DNA from 4 places in the Mesorhizobium sp. AR02 genome. Region 4 is predicted to be linked to each of the others. Evidence: riboswitches for the same ligand, from Rfam matches in the RefSeq annotation. Region 4 holds a riboswitch; each other region holds the start of a gene.

Region 1 (4,704 bases), 520 kb from region 4:
TGGCGGCGTTCAAGCAACTGCTGGAGGGCCTGCTCAGGAAACCAGGTTCATAACAGAACTAAAATCCCCGTTGGGCGCCTCGCTGGCACCGCCCACGATTGACAATCTTCAGGCAGAGCGCATCCTCCGCAGCCATCTCTGAGGGGAGATTCGGAGCATGTGGGATTTCGAGATCGGCAGGTCGGTGTCCATCATGATCAGGACCTGGCCCTTCATTGTCTTTCGCATGATCGTCTATTTCGGCATCACGCTGGCCTACATCATGGCGACCGGCACCGGCGCCTCGGTCGGCTATGGCGTCGGCCATATCTCCACCGATCCTGACGGGCCGCTGTCTTTTGCCCTGTGGGGTGGCGTGGTCGGTTTCGGCGTCGTCTCGATCGCCGTCTACTGGATCCGCGAATACATCCTCTACGTCGTCAAGGCCGGCCATATCGCCGTCATGGTTCATCTGATCGATGGCCGGGATGTTCCCGACGGCCAGAACCAGATCGCCTATGCCAAGCAGGTCGTCACCGAGCGGTTCGCCGAGGCCAACATCCTTTTCGTCGTCGACCAGCTGGTCAAGGGCGCCATCCGCGCCATCACCGGCCTGCTCGGCGGCATCGCCGCTTTCCTGCCCATTCCGGGCCTGAGCGGGCTGGTCTCGTTCATCAACACGGTGATCCGCCTGTCGCTGACCTACGTCGACGAGATCATCCTCGGCTACAACATCCGCATCAATTCGTCCTCGCCCTTCGAGACCGCGCGCCAAGGCGTCGTGCTCTATGCCCAGAACGGCAAGACCATGGTCAAGAACGCCGTCTGGCTGGCGATCATCATGTGGGCCGTGTCGTTCGTCATCTTCCTGCTGATGCTGGCCCCGGCCGCCGCCATTCTCTTCATGATGCCAGGGCAGCTCGCCGGCTGGGCCTTCGTGCTCGCCATCGTCTTCGCCTGGGCTTTCAAGGCAGCGTTCATCGAGCCGTTCGCCATCGCTTGCCTGATGCAGGTCTATTTCAAGACCATTGCCGGCCAGGTGCCCGATCCGGCCTGGGATGCCCGGCTGGCCGAGGCGTCGTCGAAGTTCAGGGAACTCAAGGACAAGGCGCTGGCTTCCTTCGGCGGTTCGCGCTGGGGCACGGCTGGCGCGACGCGCTGATCGGCCGGGCAGGTGGTCGCCGACGCAACAGCAACGGTGTTGAGGTGTGCCACCGCTGATTTGAGTGGCGCCTCACCTTGCCCTGAAAACGTCTCGCTCATGATCAGCTCGGGCAGCGGCAGGCGTCGGCCCCAGCCATGCGTTTCGAGGTCCGGTTTCGGCGCGAATTCCGAGACACGGCCGACGCAGAGATAGGCGATCGGCGTCACGTGATCGGGAATGGCCAGCAGGCTCTTCAACGCTTGCGGCTCGATGATGCTGACCCAGCCGACACCGACGCCTTCGGCCCGCGCCGCCAGCCAGAAATTCTGCACCGCGCAGACCGTGCTGTAGAGATCCATCTCCGGATTGTGCCAGCGTCCCAGCGGTGAGCCCTGCGAGCGCTGGCGGTCGCAGGTGATGCAGATGTTGAGCGCGCTTTCGCAGATGCCTTCCAGCTTGAGTTTGCGGTAGAGCGCCTGCCGCTCTGCCTCGATGGCCGGCAGCTCCTGCTCACGCGCGGCAAGGAACAGGTCGCGCACCTTTTCCCGCCGTTTGGCGTCGCGAATGACGATGAAGTTCCACGGCTGCATGAAGCCGACCGATGGTGCGTGATGGGCGGCAAGCAGCAGCCGCGCCAGCACCTCGTCGTCGAGCGCGGTGGGGAGGAAATGGCTGCGCACATCGCGTCGCGTGAACATGGCGCGGTAGACCGCGTCGCGCGCCATCTGGTCAAATCCGTCGCCCATAGGAGCGGTCATGGCTTCCGGCATCGCTCGTCCCCTTGCGATTGCAATCAATGTCGTCCGCCTGACCATGCGGATGACGATGCCTGCCAGGCCGGTCTTCTGGCTCAGGATCAACCCGCGTCCGGTGCCTTCCCGTCATCGACAGTGGCATTTACCGGCGCGGTCCCCCTCACAGCGTTGGGCACGCCACGGAATTCAACCGTGTTCCCGATTCTCCCGCTTGCGGCGGGCACCAGGCAGTGGCGGCGACCTTACGCCGAAGCGCCGGCAGCGCCAATCCCCGCAGCGACGCCAATAGACGCAGGCGTGATTTTCCCCAGTCATCAAGCCGCAATGCATGGCCATCGCCGCGCCGGGGCACTAGATAGGGAGCATGACAACCCGTCTCTACACCCACCCGATCTTCCTCGAGCACATCACGCCGCCTGGCCATCCCGAGCGGCCGGACCGCTTGCGCGCTATCGAGCGCGTGCTTGACGACGAAGCCTTTGCCGCGCTCGATCGCGTCAAGGCGCCTGAAGGCGATGAGGCCACCATCCTCTACGCCCATCCTGCCGATTTCGTCGCGCGTGTGCGCGCCGCCATTCCCGAAGAGGGCCTTGCCCGTATCGATGCCGACACCACCGCCAGCCCGAAGAGCTGGCAGGCGGTGATCACCGCGATCGGCGCGGCCAACGCGGCTGTGGACGATGTCTTCACCGGCCGCGCCGACAATGTCTTCGTCGCCGCCCGTCCGCCCGGCCACCATGCCGAAAAGACCACGGCGATGGGCTTCTGCTTCTTCAACACGGCGGCGATCGCCGCGCGCTATGCGCAGAAGAAGCATGGCGTCGAGCGCGTCGCCGTCGTCGACTGGGACGTGCACCACGGCAACGGCACGCAGGATATTTTCTGGGACGATCCGTCGGTGCTCTATTGTTCGACGCACCAGATGCCGCTCTATCCCGGCACCGGCGCGAAGAGCGAGACCGGCGCCGGCAACATCGTCAACGCGCCTTTGGCACCGCAGACCGGCAGCGAGGTGTTTCGCGATGCCTTCCTGTCGCGTGTCCTGCCGGCGCTCGACAATTTCGCGCCGGATCTGATCATCATTTCGGCCGGCTTCGACGCGCACCATCGCGACCCGCTGGCCGAGATCAATCTGACCGAGGACGATTTCGACTGGGCGACCGGCCAGCTGATGCAGCGTGCGGCCCGCCACAGCGGCAACAGGCTCGTCAGCCTGCTCGAGGGCGGCTACGATCTGCAGGGACTGGCATTTTCGGTCGCCGCCCATGTCGGCCGACTGATGAAAGGATGAATGATGGCTGCTGAGACCAACGAAGACGTCAAGGCGATGAGCTTCGAGCAGGCACTCGACGCGCTGGAGAAGATCGTCGATGATCTGGAGCGTGGCGACGTGCCGCTCGACCAGTCGATCCGCATCTATGAGCGCGGTGAGGCGCTGAAGGCGCATTGCGACCGGCTGCTGAAGGCCGCCGAGGACAAGGTCGAGAAGATCAGGCTGTCGCGCGACGGCAAGCCGGTTGGCACGGAGCCGCTCGACGCGGACTGAGGCGCGAGCCGTTCACCGAGTTTTGGACATCATCGTGATTGAGGATAAGGTTCGTCGCCATTGATATGGCGCCCAGGACAAGAGGAGATACGGAAGCGATGTGCAGAAACATCAAGACCCTGTTCAATTTTGATCCGCCGGCAACCAATGACGAAGTGCGCGACGCGGCCCTTCAGTTTGTCCGCAAGCTGAGCGGAACGACACGGCCCTCGAAACAGAACCAGCATGCATTCGACCATGCGGTCGAGGCCATCGCGGCATCGGCGCGCGAGCTGCTCGATTCACTCGAAACCCATCAGCACCCGCGCAATCGCGAAGAGGTGGCGGCCAAACTGCGGGCAAAAGCGGCGATCCGCTTTGCCTGACGCTGCCAAAGCGGTCCTTGACCGCTGACAAGGAGAGTCCATGAGCTTCTTTCCAGGGAAAGACCCTGAAGCGGGCGACGCCTTCGCCAGCGACCAGATCGAGCTGATGGTCATCCCGAACGCCAAGGATATTGGCGGCTTCGAGGTCCGTCGGGCGTTGCCGACCGCCAAGAGGCGGCTGGTCGGGCCGTTCATCTTTTTCGATCGCATGGGCCCGGCGATCCTGCGCGGCAGCCAGGCGATGGATGTCCGTCCGCATCCGCATATCGGCCTGTCGACGGTGACCTATCTGTTCGACGGCAAGATCCGGCATCGCGATTCGCTCGGCACCGAAATGGTGATCCAGCCCGGCGACGTGAATTTGATGACGGCCGGTCGCGGCATCGTGCATTCCGAGCGCACGCCGGAGGAACTGCGCGGCGCGCCGATGTCGATCTCCGGCCTGCAGACATGGCTGGCCCTGCCCGATGGCAAGGAGGAAGTGGCGCCGGTGTTCGAGAACACCGCTGCCCTGCGGCTGCCCGAGATCGATGCCGAAGGCGTTCGCGGCCGCGTCGTCATCGGTGACTTCCAGGGGCTGCGCTCCCCGGTGCGGGCCGATACCGAGACGCTCTACGCCGACCTCAGGCTGGCGCCGGGCGCCAGCATAAAGATCCCAGCCGATGCCGAAGAGCGCGCCATCTATACGCTGGAAGGCGAGGTCGCGATTTCGGGCGACGTCTTTCCGGCCGAACGGCTGCTGGTGTTCCGGCCCGGCGACGAGATCATCATATCGTCGCAAAGCGGTGCGCATTTCATGCTGTTCGGCGGCGCTTCGCTCGGCTCGAAACGTTACATTTGGTGGAATTTCGTCTCCTCATCCAAGGAGCGCATCGAACAGGCCAAGCAGGAATGGAAGACGGGCCGCTTCGATAT
Region 2 (4,704 bases), 1.4 Mb from region 4:
AGTTTAATTCCGCGTTCGCGGGAGGTCGAGGCAAGCTGGTCGCAGCCATAGCGCCACCAGTCGTAGCCGCCGAGGATGCGCACCAGGATGATTTTGGCGTGACGGGCGACGCTGTCGATCCAGAGGTCGACGGACATGGGGTGGCGCAGGTCGCGCAGCGCCGCCAGCCGCATCGAGGGCAGGCGGCCGGCATCCGCCTTCCAAGCTGCTGCCAGGCCGGCGAGGTCGCTGTCGGTGAAGGACAGGGCCACGATATCCGCCGGCGTCTGCCGCAGATCGACCGGCTCGGCGAGATCGTCGAGCGAGGCGGAGGTCGTGGTGAGGATATGCATCGCGGTCTAGCGCGGTTCACCGTTTCACGGAACGGCGAACCGCTCTATCTCCTTGTTTTTACGCAATTCCTGTGGGAAAACCGTGAAACACTTTTCCTGGAATTGCTAGGGCGGTTTGCGTCAGCCGGCGAGTATACGCTCGATTGCCGGGCGGTTCAGCCCCTTGAGGCCAATGACGACCAGGCGCGAGCGGCGGTCGTCCTCAGCCGTCCAGGCGCGGTCGTAGTAATGGTTGACGCGCGGGCCGACGGCCTGCAGCAGGAGCCGCATCGGCTTGCCGCCGACCTCGACGAAGCCTTTCACGCGCAGCACGTTTTCCTGTTCGGCGGCGGTGGCGACGCGCTTTGCCAGTTCGTCCGGATTGGCGACCGAGGCAATGTCGACAATGAAGGTGTCGAAGTCATCATGCTCGTGGTCGAAGGCACCGTCATGATGGGACTTGCGGTTCTCGATGTCGTCCTCGACGGCGAGACCGAGCCCGAGCAGCACGGAAGGATCGACCTTGCCATGCGACGTCGGCACGATCTTCACGGCGCGGGCGGAGTGTTCGCCAATGATGGCGTTGGCGCGCGCCGAACCGGCGGCGTCCATCAGGTCGCTCTTCGACAGGATGATCAGGTCGGCGCAGGCGATCTGGTCCTCGAACACTTCCTCGACAGGGTCGTCATGGTCGAGGCTCTCATCCCCAGCGCGCTGCGCCTGCAGGGCATCCATGTCGTTGGCGACGCGGCCCTCGGCGAGCGCCGGGCCGTCGACCACGGCGATCACGCCATCGACGGTCACGCGGCTCTTCACCGTCGGCCACTGGAAAGCCTGGACCAGCGGCTTGGGCAGAGCGAGGCCCGAGGTCTCGATCAGGATATGGTCGACCTTCGGCGTCAGCGACAGGATTTTGTCGAGCGCCGGCACGAAATCGTCGGCCACGGTGCAGCAGATGCAGCCATTGGCCAGTTCGACGATGTTTTCCTCCGGGCAGGTGTCGATGCCGCAACCTTTGAGGATCTCGCCGTCGATGCCGATGTCGCCGAACTCGTTGACGATGATCGCAATGCGCTTGCCGCCAGCGTTTTCCAGGAGGTGGCGGACCAGCGTCGTCTTGCCGGCGCCGAGAAAGCCGGTGACGACGGTGCAGGGAACACGGGAGACGGAAGCGGTCATGGTTAGTCCTTCAGCATGTCGAGAGGTGGAATGCGGGCAACGAGGCCGCGCTTGAGCGAACCAGGCCGGCCCCGCCAGGGAATGAGGCCATCGGTCGAGGTGGCGAAGAGTTTGGCGCCGGTAACGAGGTCGGCGCCGCTGGCCGCGGTCAGGTCGCCGAACACATAGCTCCAGCAGCCATCACGCAGGATCGCAGCGCTGAGGCGGCGCTTGCAATTACCGAGGCATTCTACCGCGCGGACGCGGATATGGTCGTCAGACGCTGCACGGCGCGTGTCATCAGCCAGCAGTTCGCCGGCGCGGGGATGGGCGTCGGAGCCGGTTTCGTCACGACAGGAGGCGCAGACGATGATCGTGACGCCGGCCAAGGCTTCGCTGTCGGCGGACGAGATATCCGCTGTGCCAGCCGAAAAACTGCTGTTCTGGTCCAAAAAGCCGGGCTCCTTGCCCGGAAACCCGCCGGGCGATCGGATTCTTTTGTCGCAGACGGCAGGTCTCCTGGCTCGCGGGTCATCGCCTTGGGTGCCGCCTTCCCGGGAATCCCCAGTGGCTTTCGGCCTTGGCTCTTCGCTTACAGTTGCGGGGACAGCCGCGGATTTGAGATTTTCATCCCGCACCGCATTCCCTCTTAGCCCCTGCCGTTGCGGGCAAGGGACCGTCTGGAGCGGATTTAGGCTTTTGCGGGCAGTGGAGTCAACGCGGGCTTACGACACGGCGATGTCGGCCAGCGCCGGACCCAGATCACCGACCGGCGTTACTTCGATGCGTTCAAGACCAAGCCAGCCCTGCATCTGCTTAAGTTCCTCGAAGAGTTGCGCCGCTGTTTCAGGCGGTGCGCCGGGCTCGGGGTAGGCCGCGTGCACGCGCAGGACGCTCGCTGGTCGGTCGGCCTTGAGATCGACGCGTGCGACGATCCTGTCGCCGAGCAGGAAGGGCAGGACGTAATAGCCGTACTGCCGCTTCTCGGCCGGGGTGTAGATTTCGATGCGGTAGTGGAAGTCGAACAGCCGCTCCGAGCGCGAGCGTTCGAAGACGACCGGATCGAACGGTGCCAGCAAGGCGCGCGCCTCGATTTTTCGGGGCAAGCGCGCGTCCTTATGGAGGTAAGCCGGCTTGTCCCAGCCCTCGACCCGCACCGGCACCAACTCGCCGGCCTCGACCAGTTCCTCCAACCGCCCCTTCATGTCGGCCGGCGACAGCCGAAAGTAGTCGCGCAGGTCGCCCGATGTCGCGATGCCATGGGCGCGGGCGGAGATGCGCAGCAATTCGCGGTGCGCGTCCCCGGCTGATGGCACCGGCAGATCGAGGATCGCCTGCGGCAGCACGCGTCCCGGCAGGTCGTAGAAGCGCTCGAAGCCGCGGCGATGTGCCGTGGTGATGCGCCCGGCCCAGAACAGCCATTCGAAGGCGTGCTTGGCATGGCTCCAGCCCCACCAGCCGCCCGAACCCTTCTGGCCTTCCAGCGCGGAAGCAGCGATCGGGCCGCGCGCGACGACCTCGCGGTAGATCTCTTCTATATAGGCGGCATGCTCGCGGCCCCATTTGGCCAGCCCCAGATACATCTCGTCGCCTTGCTCGGCGCGCTGCATGCGCCAACGCATCAGCGGATAGGTCTCGACCGGCAGGAACGAGGCCTCGTGCGCCCAGTATTCGAAGACCGTGCGCTTGCGCGTCACGGCGGCGTTGTCGAGCAGAGCGAGCGGGTAGGGCCCCAGGCGCGAATAAGGCGGCATATAGTGAGCGCGCACCACCGCGCTGACGGAATCGATCTGCAGCAGGCCGGTGCGGGAGAGCACGCGGGCGAAGTGGCGGCGGTCGGGTGTGCCATTTGGACGGGGATCGAGAAATCCTTGAGCAGCGAGTGCTATGCGCCGAGCCATGGCAAGGGAGATCTTTTCCTTCATTCGGTGTCACTCTGAGGGTGATGGGATCGGCGGTTTGATGGGTGATTCCAGGCCATGCTAGCAGGGTTTTGGCGGCAACCCTGTCAGGAGAGAAAAGTGGAGTAAAAAGCGAAGGAAATCAAACAGGAGCGGATCGGACCAGTTTCTTCGGATATGCCGTCCAGCACTGCGTTTTGAACAAGGTTTGACTTGCTTCGCTGGAAGTGCTGCGCTAACCCTCGCCGCGTTGCAGCATAGGCCCCTTAAAACGGTTCAGCGGTTAATCTGTCACGCTTCCGCATTAAGGTCCGGTGCTGTAATCAAAGTGGATTGGCGCCAACGGAAAACCGCTGCATGAACGCACTCCTCAGTTCGTACCTGCCCATCGTCCTGTTCATTGGCGTGGCGCTGGTCGTCGGCCTGGCGCTGCTGGCCGCACCGTTCCTGGTGGCCTATCGCAATCCCGATCCTGAAAAGCTTTCCGCCTACGAGTGCGGTTTCAACTCGTTCGACGACGCCCGCATGAAATTCGACATCCGCTTCTACCTGGTGTCGATCCTGTTCATCATCTTCGACCTGGAAGTGGCCTTCCTGTTTCCGTGGGCCGTATCCTTCTCGAAGATCGGCATGCTCGGCTTCTGGTCGATGATGGTGTTTTTGGCAGTGCTGACCATCGGCTTTGCCTATGAATGGAAAAAAGGAGCGCTGGAATGGGATTGAACGACAGTTCAGGCACCCTCGTCGCGCCGAAGCCGAAGGGCATCATCGATCCCAACACCGGCAGGCCGGTGGGGGAGGACGATCCCTTCTTCCTCGAAATCAACAATGAGCTTGCCGACAAGGGTTTTCTGGTCACCTCGACCGAGGCGCTGATCACCTGGGCGCGCAGCGGCTCGCTGATGTTCATGACCTTCGGTCTTGCGTGCTGCGCGGTCGAGATGATCCACACCTCGATGCCGCGCTATGACTCGGAGCGCTTCGGCGTCGCGCCGCGCGCGTCTCCGCGCCAGTCCGACATCATGATCGTCGCCGGCACGCTGACCAACAAGATGGCGCCGGCGCTGCGCAAGGTCTACGACCAGATGCCGGAGCCGCGCTACGTCATCTCGATGGGCTCGTGCGCCAATGGCGGCGGCTATTACCACTATTCCTATTCGGTGGTGCGCGGCTGCGACCGCATCGTGCCGGTCGACATCTACGTGCCCGGCTGCCCGCCGAGCGCCGAAGCCCTGCTCTACGGCATTCTTCTCCTGCAGAAGAAAATCCGCCGCACCGGCACGATCGAACGGTAAATCCATGGCCGCATCCCTTAGCGAACTGTCGACCTATCT
Region 3 (4,704 bases), 2.4 Mb from region 4:
TCGTCTTCGTCGGTCCGTCGGGCTGTGGCAAGTCAACCTTGCTGCGCTCCATCGCCGGGCTCGAGGAAATCACGTCGGGTGAGCTCAAGATCGATGGCGAGGTGGTCAATGACGTGCCGCCGTCCAAGCGCGGCATCGCCATGGTGTTCCAATCCTATGCGCTCTATCCGCATATGACGGTCTACGACAACATGGCGTTCTCGATGAAGATCGGCAAGGAAAACAAGGCCGAGATCGACCGGCGTGTGAAGCAGGCCGCCGAAATCCTGCAGCTGACCAAATATCTCGACCGGCTGCCCAAGGCGATGTCGGGCGGGCAGCGCCAGCGCGTCGCCATCGGCCGCGCCATCGTGCGCAATCCGAAAGTGTTCCTGTTCGACGAGCCGCTGTCGAACCTTGACGCCGCACTGCGCGTCGCCACGCGTATCGAGATCGCCAAGCTCAAGGAATCGATGCCCGCCACGACCATGATCTACGTCACCCATGACCAGGTCGAGGCGATGACGCTCGCCGACCGCATCGTGGTGTTGAAGGACGGCCATATCGAGCAGGTCGGTACGCCTATGGATCTCTACAAGAAGCCCGGCAATCTGTTCGTCGCCCAGTTCATCGGCTCGCCGGCCATGAACATCCTGCCGGCGACGATCGACAAGACCGGCAACCCGACCGTCGTCAGCCATGTCGGCGGCCGTAAGGCTACGGTGCCGATTACGACGCCTGCTTCGGCGAAGGGTGCGGCGGTAAGCTTCGGGGTGCGGCCGGAAGACCTCATGGTCGCAACCGGCGCGGATTATCTGTTCGAGGGAACGGTCGATTATGTCGAGCAGCTCGGCGAGGTTCAGCTGGTCTATGTCGACATCGGCCGCGCCGACCTGCCGCTGGTGACAAAGCTGCCGGGCAATGTCGAGGTCAAGCGCGGCTCGACGCTCCGGCTGAGCGCCAATGGCGAGGACCTGCATATCTTCGATGCGGACGGACATTCCTTCGCACTCCGGAAGCCGGAAGCAAAAGCGGCTTAAGACAGAACCCCATCTCGACGGCGTAAAAAAGAGCGGCGGGCATGGCCCGCCGCTCTTTTTTAGAATCGGCTTCGGCTGTTAGTGGTTGCCGAAGCGGTCCCGGTCGCTGCTCTGAGGGATCGACTTCTGCACGTCGCCCGATGAATTGAGCAGCTTGTAGACGGGCGAGCCGCTGTCACGGATCGAAGCCGTGCGCGAATTGTCAACCGAAGTCGCGGCAGGCTGGTTGGCGCCATTGGAGCCGTAATTGTCACTGCCTGCGAAGGCGCTGCCGGAGACAGCCAGAACGGCGGCGGCAGCAAGGATGATCTTCTTCATTTCAAGTCTCCTGAATTTTGAGCTTCACGGGAGCAGCGGGGCAAACCGCCGCTCCCGGAATCGGCTGTTAGCGGCCGAAAAGATTACGATCGGCACCCTTGACAGGCGCCTGGGCAGCCGGTTCCGACTTCTTGATCGAAGCCGTGTAAGAGCTGTCGGTCGAAGCAACAGCGGGCTGGTTGGCGCCATTGGAGCCATAGTTGTCGCTGCCAGCAAAGGCGCTGCCGGAGATGGCCAGGACGGCGGCAGCAGCAATGATGAACTTGTTCATGTTAGTCTCCTGAATTTCTGAAGGTCGGCCAGAGCGGCGGACAAAAGCCCGCCGTCGGCCGGGATCGGCTGTTAGTTGTTGCCGAAGAGGTTGTGGTCAGCACCCTGCACAGGCGTCTGAGCAGCCGGTTCCGACTTCTTGGTCGAAGCGGTGTACGAGCTGTCGACAGCAGCGGTGGCTGCAGGGGCATTCGAACCGTAGTGGTCGCTACCAGCGAAGGCGCTGCCGGAAATGGCCAGAAGGGCGGCGGCAGTGAGAACAATCTTTTTCATTTTGGGTACTCCAGTATTTTTCCGTCCGTCTAGCGGCGTGTCTTGGGATTAAAATCGCGTCGTTCGGACAGCCCCGATGTGGGAAAGCCAGCTAGCCGTTTCCAATCACGAAGTTGTTCCGTGTGGACCAAGTATCCACCACTTGAAATTGTACCAAGGCCCTCTAAGCCAAACATTTTTCTTTTTAATATCAAACTGTTAGTCAAAACCGGCGCTGCGATCACCAACTGTATCGGAGGCTCAGCGTTCACACCGTCCTGCACGCACCGTCAACAGAAACGAACCGTTCGGTTCGATTTTAGAATCTGCTAATAGTCACTTTTCGAAACCGTTAACCTTTTTTGCCGCCGTTTCGGGTCGATCTGGATAGCCGGCACCGCCACCAACGAAACGATTTTCGTGACCGCTGTGCTTGACCCGATCATTGCGCATGCGTGTCGCGCCACATGGATGCGATGTCGCTTTCATGCCGATGTCGCAAACGCTGTCGTGATTAGATCAGGGCATCTCAGGTGCCGCTTCGTGACGACGGGGCGGAGAATTGGGAAGCCGGTCAGAATCCGGCGCTGCCCCCGCAACGGTGGTGGAGTTCAAGTCGCAACGGGAGACCACTGGGCGAAAGCCTGGGAAGGTGTCGCGATCGTCCGCAAGGACACTCCAGAGCCCGGAAACCAGCCCGAGAATTTGAACTCGACTGATCGCGGTGGGCGGTCAAGAGGCGGATGGTGCATGCCCGGTTTTCGCCGGCCTGCGTCCGGTCCTTCCTCAATCACCACCAGTTCAGTCCTTGAAGCATGAGGACAGGACATGGATGCGCGCAACGACATGCTGAGGCTCTTGAACAGCCGCAGAGAGGGTTTCTCACTCGAGCAGCCCTTCTACACCGACCCAGACTACTTCAAACTAGACATGGAGCTAATCTGGTATCGCGACTGGCTGTTCATCGGCCATGATTGCGAATTGCCGAAGCCCGGCAGCTTCATCACCGTACAGATCGGCGACTATCCGGTCGTGCTGGTGCGCGATCAGCAAGGCAAGATCAACGCCTTCCATAATTCCTGCCGCCATCGCGGCAGCCGCGTCTGCAACACCGACAAGGGCATGGCGGCCAAGCTAGTCTGTCCCTATCACCAGTGGACCTATGAACTGGATGGCCGCCTGCTGTTCGCCCGCCAGATGGCCGACGGTTTCGACAAGACCCAGTTCGGGCTGAAGCCGGTCGCCTGCGAAAGCGTGGCCGGCTATATCTTCATCTGCCTGGCAAAGGAGCCCGCCGACTTCGCGCCGATGCGGGCGATGATCGAACCCTACCTCAAGCCGCACCGCCTGAGCGAAGCAAAGATCGCCTTCGAGAGCACGATCGTCGAGAAGGGCAATTGGAAGCTGGTCTGGGAGAACAACCGCGAGTGCTACCATTGCGCCGGCAATCACCCGGAGCTGTGCAAGACCTTCCCGGAAGCCCCGACGGTGACCGGCGTGCAAGGCGCCGACAGCGACCCGGAGATGCTGGCGCATTGGGCCAAATGCGAGGCAGCCGGCCTGCCGAGCAAGTTCCGCATCGACCCGGCCGGACAATACCGCGCCACCCGCGCGCCGCTGCTGCGCGACGCGGTCAGCTACACGATGACCGGCAAGCGGGCGGTGAAGAAGAACCTCTCCGACAGCGTCTCGGCCGACCGCATCGGCACGTTGATGCACTATCACTACCCGACGACCTGGAACCATATCCTGATCGACCATGCCGTCACCTTCCGGGTGCTGCCGATCAGCGCGACGGAAACCGCGGTGACGACCAAATGGCTGGTTCACAAGGATGCCGTCGAGGGTGTCGATTACGATCTTGCCGAACTCACTCATGTCTGGACCGAGACCAACGACCAGGACCGCCGCATCGTCGAGGAAAACGCCTTCGGGATCCTGTCGCCGGCCTATGAACCCGGTCCCTATTCGGAGCTGCATGAGGGCGGCGTGATCCAGTTCGTCGACTGGTACGCGCGCTTCATCGGCCCGCGCCTTGCCGACGATGGCCGGCCGGCCCTGCGCAGCGTTGCTTGAGAGGTTGAGGGATGAATGCGATGACGGATCTTGGCCTCTATCGCCATCTTGACCAGATGGCGCCGTGGAACGACAGGCTGCAGGTGCTGGAAGTGATCGGCGTCAGCGACGAGGCGCCTGACGTCAAGACCTTCACCTTCCGCTCCGACAACCAGACCTGGTTCCGCTACAAGCCTGGCCAGTTCGTGACGCTGGAGCTGCCGACATCGGACGGGCCGCTGATGCGCACCTATACTCTGTCGTCCTCGCCGTCGCGGCCGTTCTCGATCGCGGTGACGGTGAAGGCGCAGGCCGGCAGCATCGGCACGCGCTGGATGTTCGATCACCTAGCGCCCGGCTCGCACGTCAAGGCCTATGGGCCGGCGGGCGACTTTTCGCTGCACAGCCATCCGGCGGCCAAATATCTGTTCATCTCGGCCGGTTCCGGCGTGACGCCGATGATGTCGATGCTGCGCTGGCTGAATGACTGCGCGCCATGGACCGATGTCGGCTTCGTCAACTGTGCGCGGCGCGCCGAAGAGATCATCTTCCGCAAGGAACTCGAACTGCTCGGCGGCCATATGCCTGGCCTGTCGCTCGGTTTCATGATCGAGGAGCGGTCGAGCCGCGAGGGCTGGTACGGCCATATGGGCCGCATCGACGCCATCCGGCTGCCGCTGCTGGCGCCTGATTTCCGCGAACGCGAAATCTTCTGCTGTGGTCCGGACCCCTTCATGCGCGCCGTGCGCGGCATGCTGGACGCCGCCGGCTTCGATATGACGAAATACCA
Region 4 (4,704 bases):
AAACCTATGAGGCGCTGGTCGCCGAAATCCTCGCAGCGTTCGTCAAATCCTTCGACCCGAAATGGGAGCGCAGCTGGATCGCCGAGCGCGATGGCGAGATCGTCGGCTCGGTCTTCGTCGTGCGCAAGTCGGATCAGGTGGCGAAGCTGCGCCTGCTCTATGTCGAACCTTCGGCGCGCGGCCTCGGTATCGGCAAGCGGCTGGTCGAGGAGTGCATCGGCTTTGCCCGCGCCAAGGGCTACAAGACGCTGACCTTGTGGACCAACGACATCCTGACCGCCGCCCGGCACATCTACCAGGCGGCCGGCTTGAAATTGATCGAGGAAGAGCCCCACCATTCCTTCGGCAAGGATCTGGTTGGCCAGAATTGGGATCTCGACCTATAGCGAACTCGCTTCGGCATCCGTTGCCATGATGCGCGGTTGTTGGCGGCTTGCGCCGATGCTATGGAACACGGGTCGAAAAGGACCCTGGAGCGGCAAACGGTAAACCCGCTCCCTTCCACCAACTGGAAGCTCCGTTCCCATCCCATATGGGAACCCACGGCAAGCCCACGGCGTGGTTTTACGCCTGGCTTGGCGTTCGGGGTTTTCGCTGATCGGCGTTCCTTCGTTTGCCAGCCGCCAACGAAGGAGAAGCAAAATGCCCATCATTCGCGCCGACACCGGCATCATCACCCAGATCAATGTCTTCACCGTGCCCGAAGGCGGACAGCAGGCACTGATCGATCTGCTGCGGGAGGCGGCAACGAGTTGCCGTGGCGTTCCCGGCTGGATGTCCGCCAGCCTGCACCGAAGTCTCGACGGCACACGTGTCGTCAACTACGCCCAGGCGCACGACCAAGCGGCCATGCGGCGGGTCTTCGAGCATCTGCGCAGCAGCGGCTTTCTCGATCGCAACCAGGCCTTGGGTCAGGCCCATCCCGGCCTCTACGAGGTCGCTCTCACCGTGGAGTAGGCGGAGCGGCGGACCGTACCTTGGCCACACACCAAGGTACGGTCGCGCGATACCTAAGATTTCACCGGTATCCAGATCTCCAGCCCGCCATTGCCGCTGCGCGGATCGAACTCCGGGCCATAGCGTTCGAATTCGGGCGCGTCCGATATCTCGTGCCCGGAGGCCGGCAGCCATTTGTTCCAGATCGTGTTGACGGTGCGGCGGATGGTCGAGATGTGCTCGCGATGCGAAAACACCGCATATTTCTGCGCCGGTATGCGCACGCGGCTGAATTCCTTGGGGAGGTCGGAAAAGTCTGACACTTCGACACCGGCGATGTAGTCGAAATTGCCGGCATCGTCGCCGTTGACGCAGACGCCATAGGCAACGTCGCCGGTCTCGCCCGGGATGTTGCCGATGTAAGGGCCGAAGCGTTGCCACTGCATCGGAATCGCGGCGCTGGTTTCGCAGCTGTAGCGTTCGCCGAGCCCGGCGATCAGGAACGGCCGGCTGGTCTCGAAGCGCGGTGGTTCGAGGTTGGCGAGAAGGGATTGGTCCATCAGGATCGGCTCCACGAGGTCGAGGGTCTTGGTCGAGCCTTGCGCGCGCACCAGCTCCGGCGTGGTGCCGAACTGGTCGCGGAAGGCACGGGTGAAAGCCTCATGCGAGTTGTAGCCGGCGTCGAGCGCCACCAAGAGGATGTCGGGTGCCCCGCCGGCCAGCCTGCGCGCCGCTTCGCTCAAGCGCCGCGCCCGCATATAGCCCATGACGGAGCGGCCGGTGGCGGCACCGAAGGCGCGCGTCACGTGGAAGCGCGACACACCGCTGCTTTGGGCGACGTCGTCGAGCGAGATTGCCTCAGGCAGATGGCTCTCGACAAACCACAGCGCTTTCTCGATCGGGTTCATGGCTCCTCGCATTTGGCGCGCTGACATTACTGACCGTGTCGACGGCCAGTTTGATCGAAATTGCGCATTGGGCAATAATGCATGTGTCCGTGCCGCGTCCGATGTGGGAATCGATGCTGCACGACCCAATGTCCGGGGAGGGGTGTCCCGATGAGGACGGCGGTTGCCGACCAGATTTTCCGTTTCGGCGGGTTCACGCTGGACCTGTCGATGGGAACGCTGCGCGGCGTCAACGAGCCGCTGTTCCTGCGCCCCAAGGCCTACGCGCTGCTTTCACACCTTGCCCACAACATGGGCCGCGTCGTGCCGAAATCGGAGCTGATGGATGCCGTCTGGCCCGGTGTCTACGTCACTGAGGATTCGCTCACGCAATCGATCCGCGAGATCCGCAAGGCGATCGGCGAGGACATGGTGCGCACCGTCCCAAAGCGGGGCTACATGCTCGCCGCCGGGGCCGAGGCAGCGCCCGAGATCGGCTCGCAACCGATCGTGGCGGTGGTGCGCTTCCGCAACGAGAGCGGCGATCCGGCCGACGAGGCCATGGTCGACGGTTTCGCCGAGGATCTGATCAACGGTGTCGCGCGCTTCGGCACCATCACGGTGCTTGCGCGGAACTCCAGCTTTTCCTTCACGTCGTTCGGCCGCGCCGAGTGGCCGCAGGTCCGTGCCCGTATCGGCGCCGACTATCTGGTGGAAGGGTCGCTGCGCCGTCAGGGCGAGCTTGTCGTCATGGCCATCAGCCTTATCGACATCGCCACCGCCGGCCAACTCTGGGGCGACCGCTACCAGTCGCAGGGTTCGGGCCTGTTCGCGATCGAGCGCGAGATCGTCGTTCACCAGCACGTTCTCAATCGGCGTTTCGGGCCCTGAAATCCCGATCGGCTTCTGAAAATTTTCCGATGTTTCGATGACCGTTACCGATCCGGGATTGACAGCGTCGCCTGGTGAGATATGTAATGTTATAACAAATTGATTTTGTGGATGCGTTCGAGCTCGGACCAAAAAACCGTTGCGGCGCGATCGGCGGAAAACTACGATGGCCCGGTGATGGTCCCCGCGTCGAAAGGCAAGGGGTGAAAAGGGAACACGGTGAAGCCCTCAAAGGGTCGAGGCCGTGGCTGCCCCCGCAACTGTAAGCGGTGAGCAAGATCCGACATGCCACTGGCCGGCAAGGCTGGGAAGGCCGGATTGCGCAAAGACCCGCGAGCCAGGAGACCTGCCATCACTGAGTTGACCGGACGGGGTGTGCCGGGAGGAAACGTGGACGTCGGTCTTGTCGGCCGGCTCGCCAACATCCTTCCGTCGCCAGTTTTGGAAAGTGACGGAAAGTTGGACGGCTCCATCGATCATCGCATCATCGTGTGCACGCTTTGCCGTGACGTTCCGACAGGGACCAGGTCGGGCGAAGCCTTGTGCAGCGATTTGCGTTCCCGGCTCTCGGCCCACCATGAACCCGCCGTGGCGCATGGCTTCACGATCGAAGGCGTTGAATGCATGGCGGGCTGCGCGCGGCCGCTGACGGTGGCCTTCCAGGCGCCGGGCAAGGCTTCCTACCTCTTCGGCTCCATCGACGCCGAGGCCGACGCCGGCGATCTCGTGCGATTTGCCAGGCTCTATGCGTCGCTGGCAGACGGCTGGTGCAATTCCGGACAACGTCCGCCGCGACTGGCCGGCAAGACGCTGGCCCGCATCCCGGCACCTGCCAAGCTTGCGGGTGATAGTCGATGACAATGCCGCTTCTTGAGGCCAGCGATCTGGGCGCCATGGCGAATGGCCGGGACTTGGTCCATGCGGTCAGCCTGTCGGTTGCCGCTGGTGATCGCCTCGCCATTATCGGCCCCAACGGCGCCGGCAAGACGACGCTGCTGCGCATGCTGTCTGGCATGCTCAGGCCAAGTTCGGGCGAGGTGAAGCTTGGCGGGCGCCGCCTGGACAGGATTTCTGCCGCCGAACGGGCATTGCACATCGCCGTTGTCGGCCAGACCGACCAGCCGGATCCGCGGCTGGCGGTGATCGACTATGTCGAGCTTGGCCGCGTCCCGCATGCCGGCCTGAGGCGCAGGAGCGAGGAACGCGACATTGTCGTCGACGCGCTGCGCCGGACCGGGCTGTTGCCGCTGCTTGGCCGCAGCATCGGCTCGCTGTCGGGCGGGGAACGTCAACGCGCCCAGCTTGCGCGCGCCATCGCACAGCAACCGAAAGTGCTGTTCCTCGACGAGCCGACCAACCATCTCGACCCGCGCGCCCGTGCGGAACTGCTCGAACTCGTGGCCGGCTTCGGCATGACGGTGATCGCGGTGCTGCACGATCTGGCTCTGGTGGCGCCCTTCGCCACCAGAGTCGCGGTGATGCACGAAGCGCGGCTGCATGCGCTGGCGGCGCCCCGTGAGGCGCTGACGCAAAAACTGATCCGCGAGATTTTCGGCGTCGACGTGTTTCGCCTGCGCCACCCCACCGAGGACCGCGAACTGACGGTGTTCGATGTTCCGAACCGCGCCGCGCCGCCATCCTGATCGAAACCTGCCTTCATCCGACACTGTTCAACCAAGGAGCAAAATCCGTGAAACGTCTCGCACTGTCGCTCGTCTTCTCGCTGCTGGCCTCGACGGCCTTCGCCTTCCCGGTCACGGTCGATAGCTGCGGCAAACCGCTGACCTTCGATGCACCGCCCAAGCGCGCCGTCATCCACGATCTCAACATGGCTGAGATGGCCTTCGCGCTGAAGCTGCAGCCGTCGATCGTCGGCCTGACCGGCATCACCGGATGGTACAAGGTCGGCCCCGAATTCAAGGCCGAGCAGGGGTCCATTCCGGAACTGGCGCCAAAATACCCGACGCTCGAAAACCTCGTCGCGGTCGAG

Evidence for each region. A riboswitch is a leader RNA that binds a small molecule or an ion and turns the genes downstream of it on or off. The one in region 4 is predicted to bind cobalamin.
Region 1: it holds a riboswitch for cobalamin, as region 4 does, so the genes downstream of both, bluB (5,6-dimethylbenzimidazole synthase) here and DBIPINDM_RS39925 (DUF1636 family protein) in region 4, are expected to answer to the same signal.
Region 2: it holds a riboswitch for cobalamin, as region 4 does, so the genes downstream of both, DBIPINDM_RS32715 (DUF1636 family protein) here and DBIPINDM_RS39925 (DUF1636 family protein) in region 4, are expected to answer to the same signal.
Region 3: it holds a riboswitch for cobalamin, as region 4 does, so the genes downstream of both, DBIPINDM_RS14645 (aromatic ring-hydroxylating oxygenase subunit alpha) here and DBIPINDM_RS39925 (DUF1636 family protein) in region 4, are expected to answer to the same signal.

What each region holds. Positions count from the first base shown of each region.
Region 1 covers NZ_CP080531.1:365,704-370,407, reverse strand. The annotation lists gene DBIPINDM_RS06450 (TetR/AcrR family transcriptional regulator) at 1-53, shown strand, start outside; gene DBIPINDM_RS06445 (hypothetical protein) at 158-1,141, shown strand; partial or broken gene bluB (5,6-dimethylbenzimidazole synthase) at 1,312-1,821, opposite strand; cobalamin riboswitch at 1,941-2,121, opposite strand; gene DBIPINDM_RS06435 (histone deacetylase family protein) at 2,243-3,169, shown strand; gene DBIPINDM_RS06430 (exodeoxyribonuclease VII small subunit) at 3,173-3,424, shown strand; gene DBIPINDM_RS06425 (DUF2277 domain-containing protein) at 3,523-3,789, shown strand; gene DBIPINDM_RS06420 (pirin family protein) at 3,830-4,704, shown strand, end outside.
Region 2 covers NZ_CP080531.1:5,889,641-5,894,344, forward strand. The annotation lists gene DBIPINDM_RS32705 (cobaltochelatase subunit CobN) at 1-332, opposite strand, end outside; gene cobW (cobalamin biosynthesis protein CobW) at 453-1,490, opposite strand; gene DBIPINDM_RS32715 (DUF1636 family protein) at 1,493-1,921, opposite strand; cobalamin riboswitch at 1,961-2,165, opposite strand; gene DBIPINDM_RS32720 (winged helix-turn-helix domain-containing protein) at 2,195-3,394, opposite strand; gene DBIPINDM_RS32725 (NADH-quinone oxidoreductase subunit A) at 3,728-4,093, shown strand; gene DBIPINDM_RS32730 (NuoB/complex I 20 kDa subunit family protein) at 4,084-4,665, shown strand; gene DBIPINDM_RS32735 (NADH-quinone oxidoreductase subunit C) at 4,670-4,704, shown strand, end outside.
Region 3 covers NZ_CP080531.1:2,202,567-2,207,270, forward strand. The annotation lists gene DBIPINDM_RS14625 (ABC transporter ATP-binding protein) at 1-1,019, shown strand, start outside; gene DBIPINDM_RS14630 (DUF680 domain-containing protein) at 1,098-1,337, opposite strand; gene DBIPINDM_RS14635 (DUF680 domain-containing protein) at 1,405-1,608, opposite strand; gene DBIPINDM_RS14640 (DUF680 domain-containing protein) at 1,680-1,880, opposite strand; cobalamin riboswitch at 2,374-2,575, shown strand; gene DBIPINDM_RS14645 (aromatic ring-hydroxylating oxygenase subunit alpha) at 2,688-3,935, shown strand; gene DBIPINDM_RS14650 (hybrid-cluster NAD(P)-dependent oxidoreductase) at 3,956-4,704, shown strand, end outside.
Region 4 covers NZ_CP080531.1:7,318,591-7,323,294, reverse strand. The annotation lists gene DBIPINDM_RS39945 (bifunctional helix-turn-helix transcriptional regulator/GNAT family N-acetyltransferase) at 1-386, shown strand, start outside; gene DBIPINDM_RS39940 (antibiotic biosynthesis monooxygenase family protein) at 643-957, shown strand; gene DBIPINDM_RS39935 (AraC family transcriptional regulator) at 1,011-1,844, opposite strand; gene DBIPINDM_RS39930 (winged helix-turn-helix domain-containing protein) at 1,995-2,714, shown strand; cobalamin riboswitch at 2,876-3,083, shown strand; gene DBIPINDM_RS39925 (DUF1636 family protein) at 3,105-3,572, shown strand; gene DBIPINDM_RS39920 (ABC transporter ATP-binding protein) at 3,569-4,357, shown strand; gene DBIPINDM_RS39915 (ABC transporter substrate-binding protein) at 4,405-4,704, shown strand, end outside.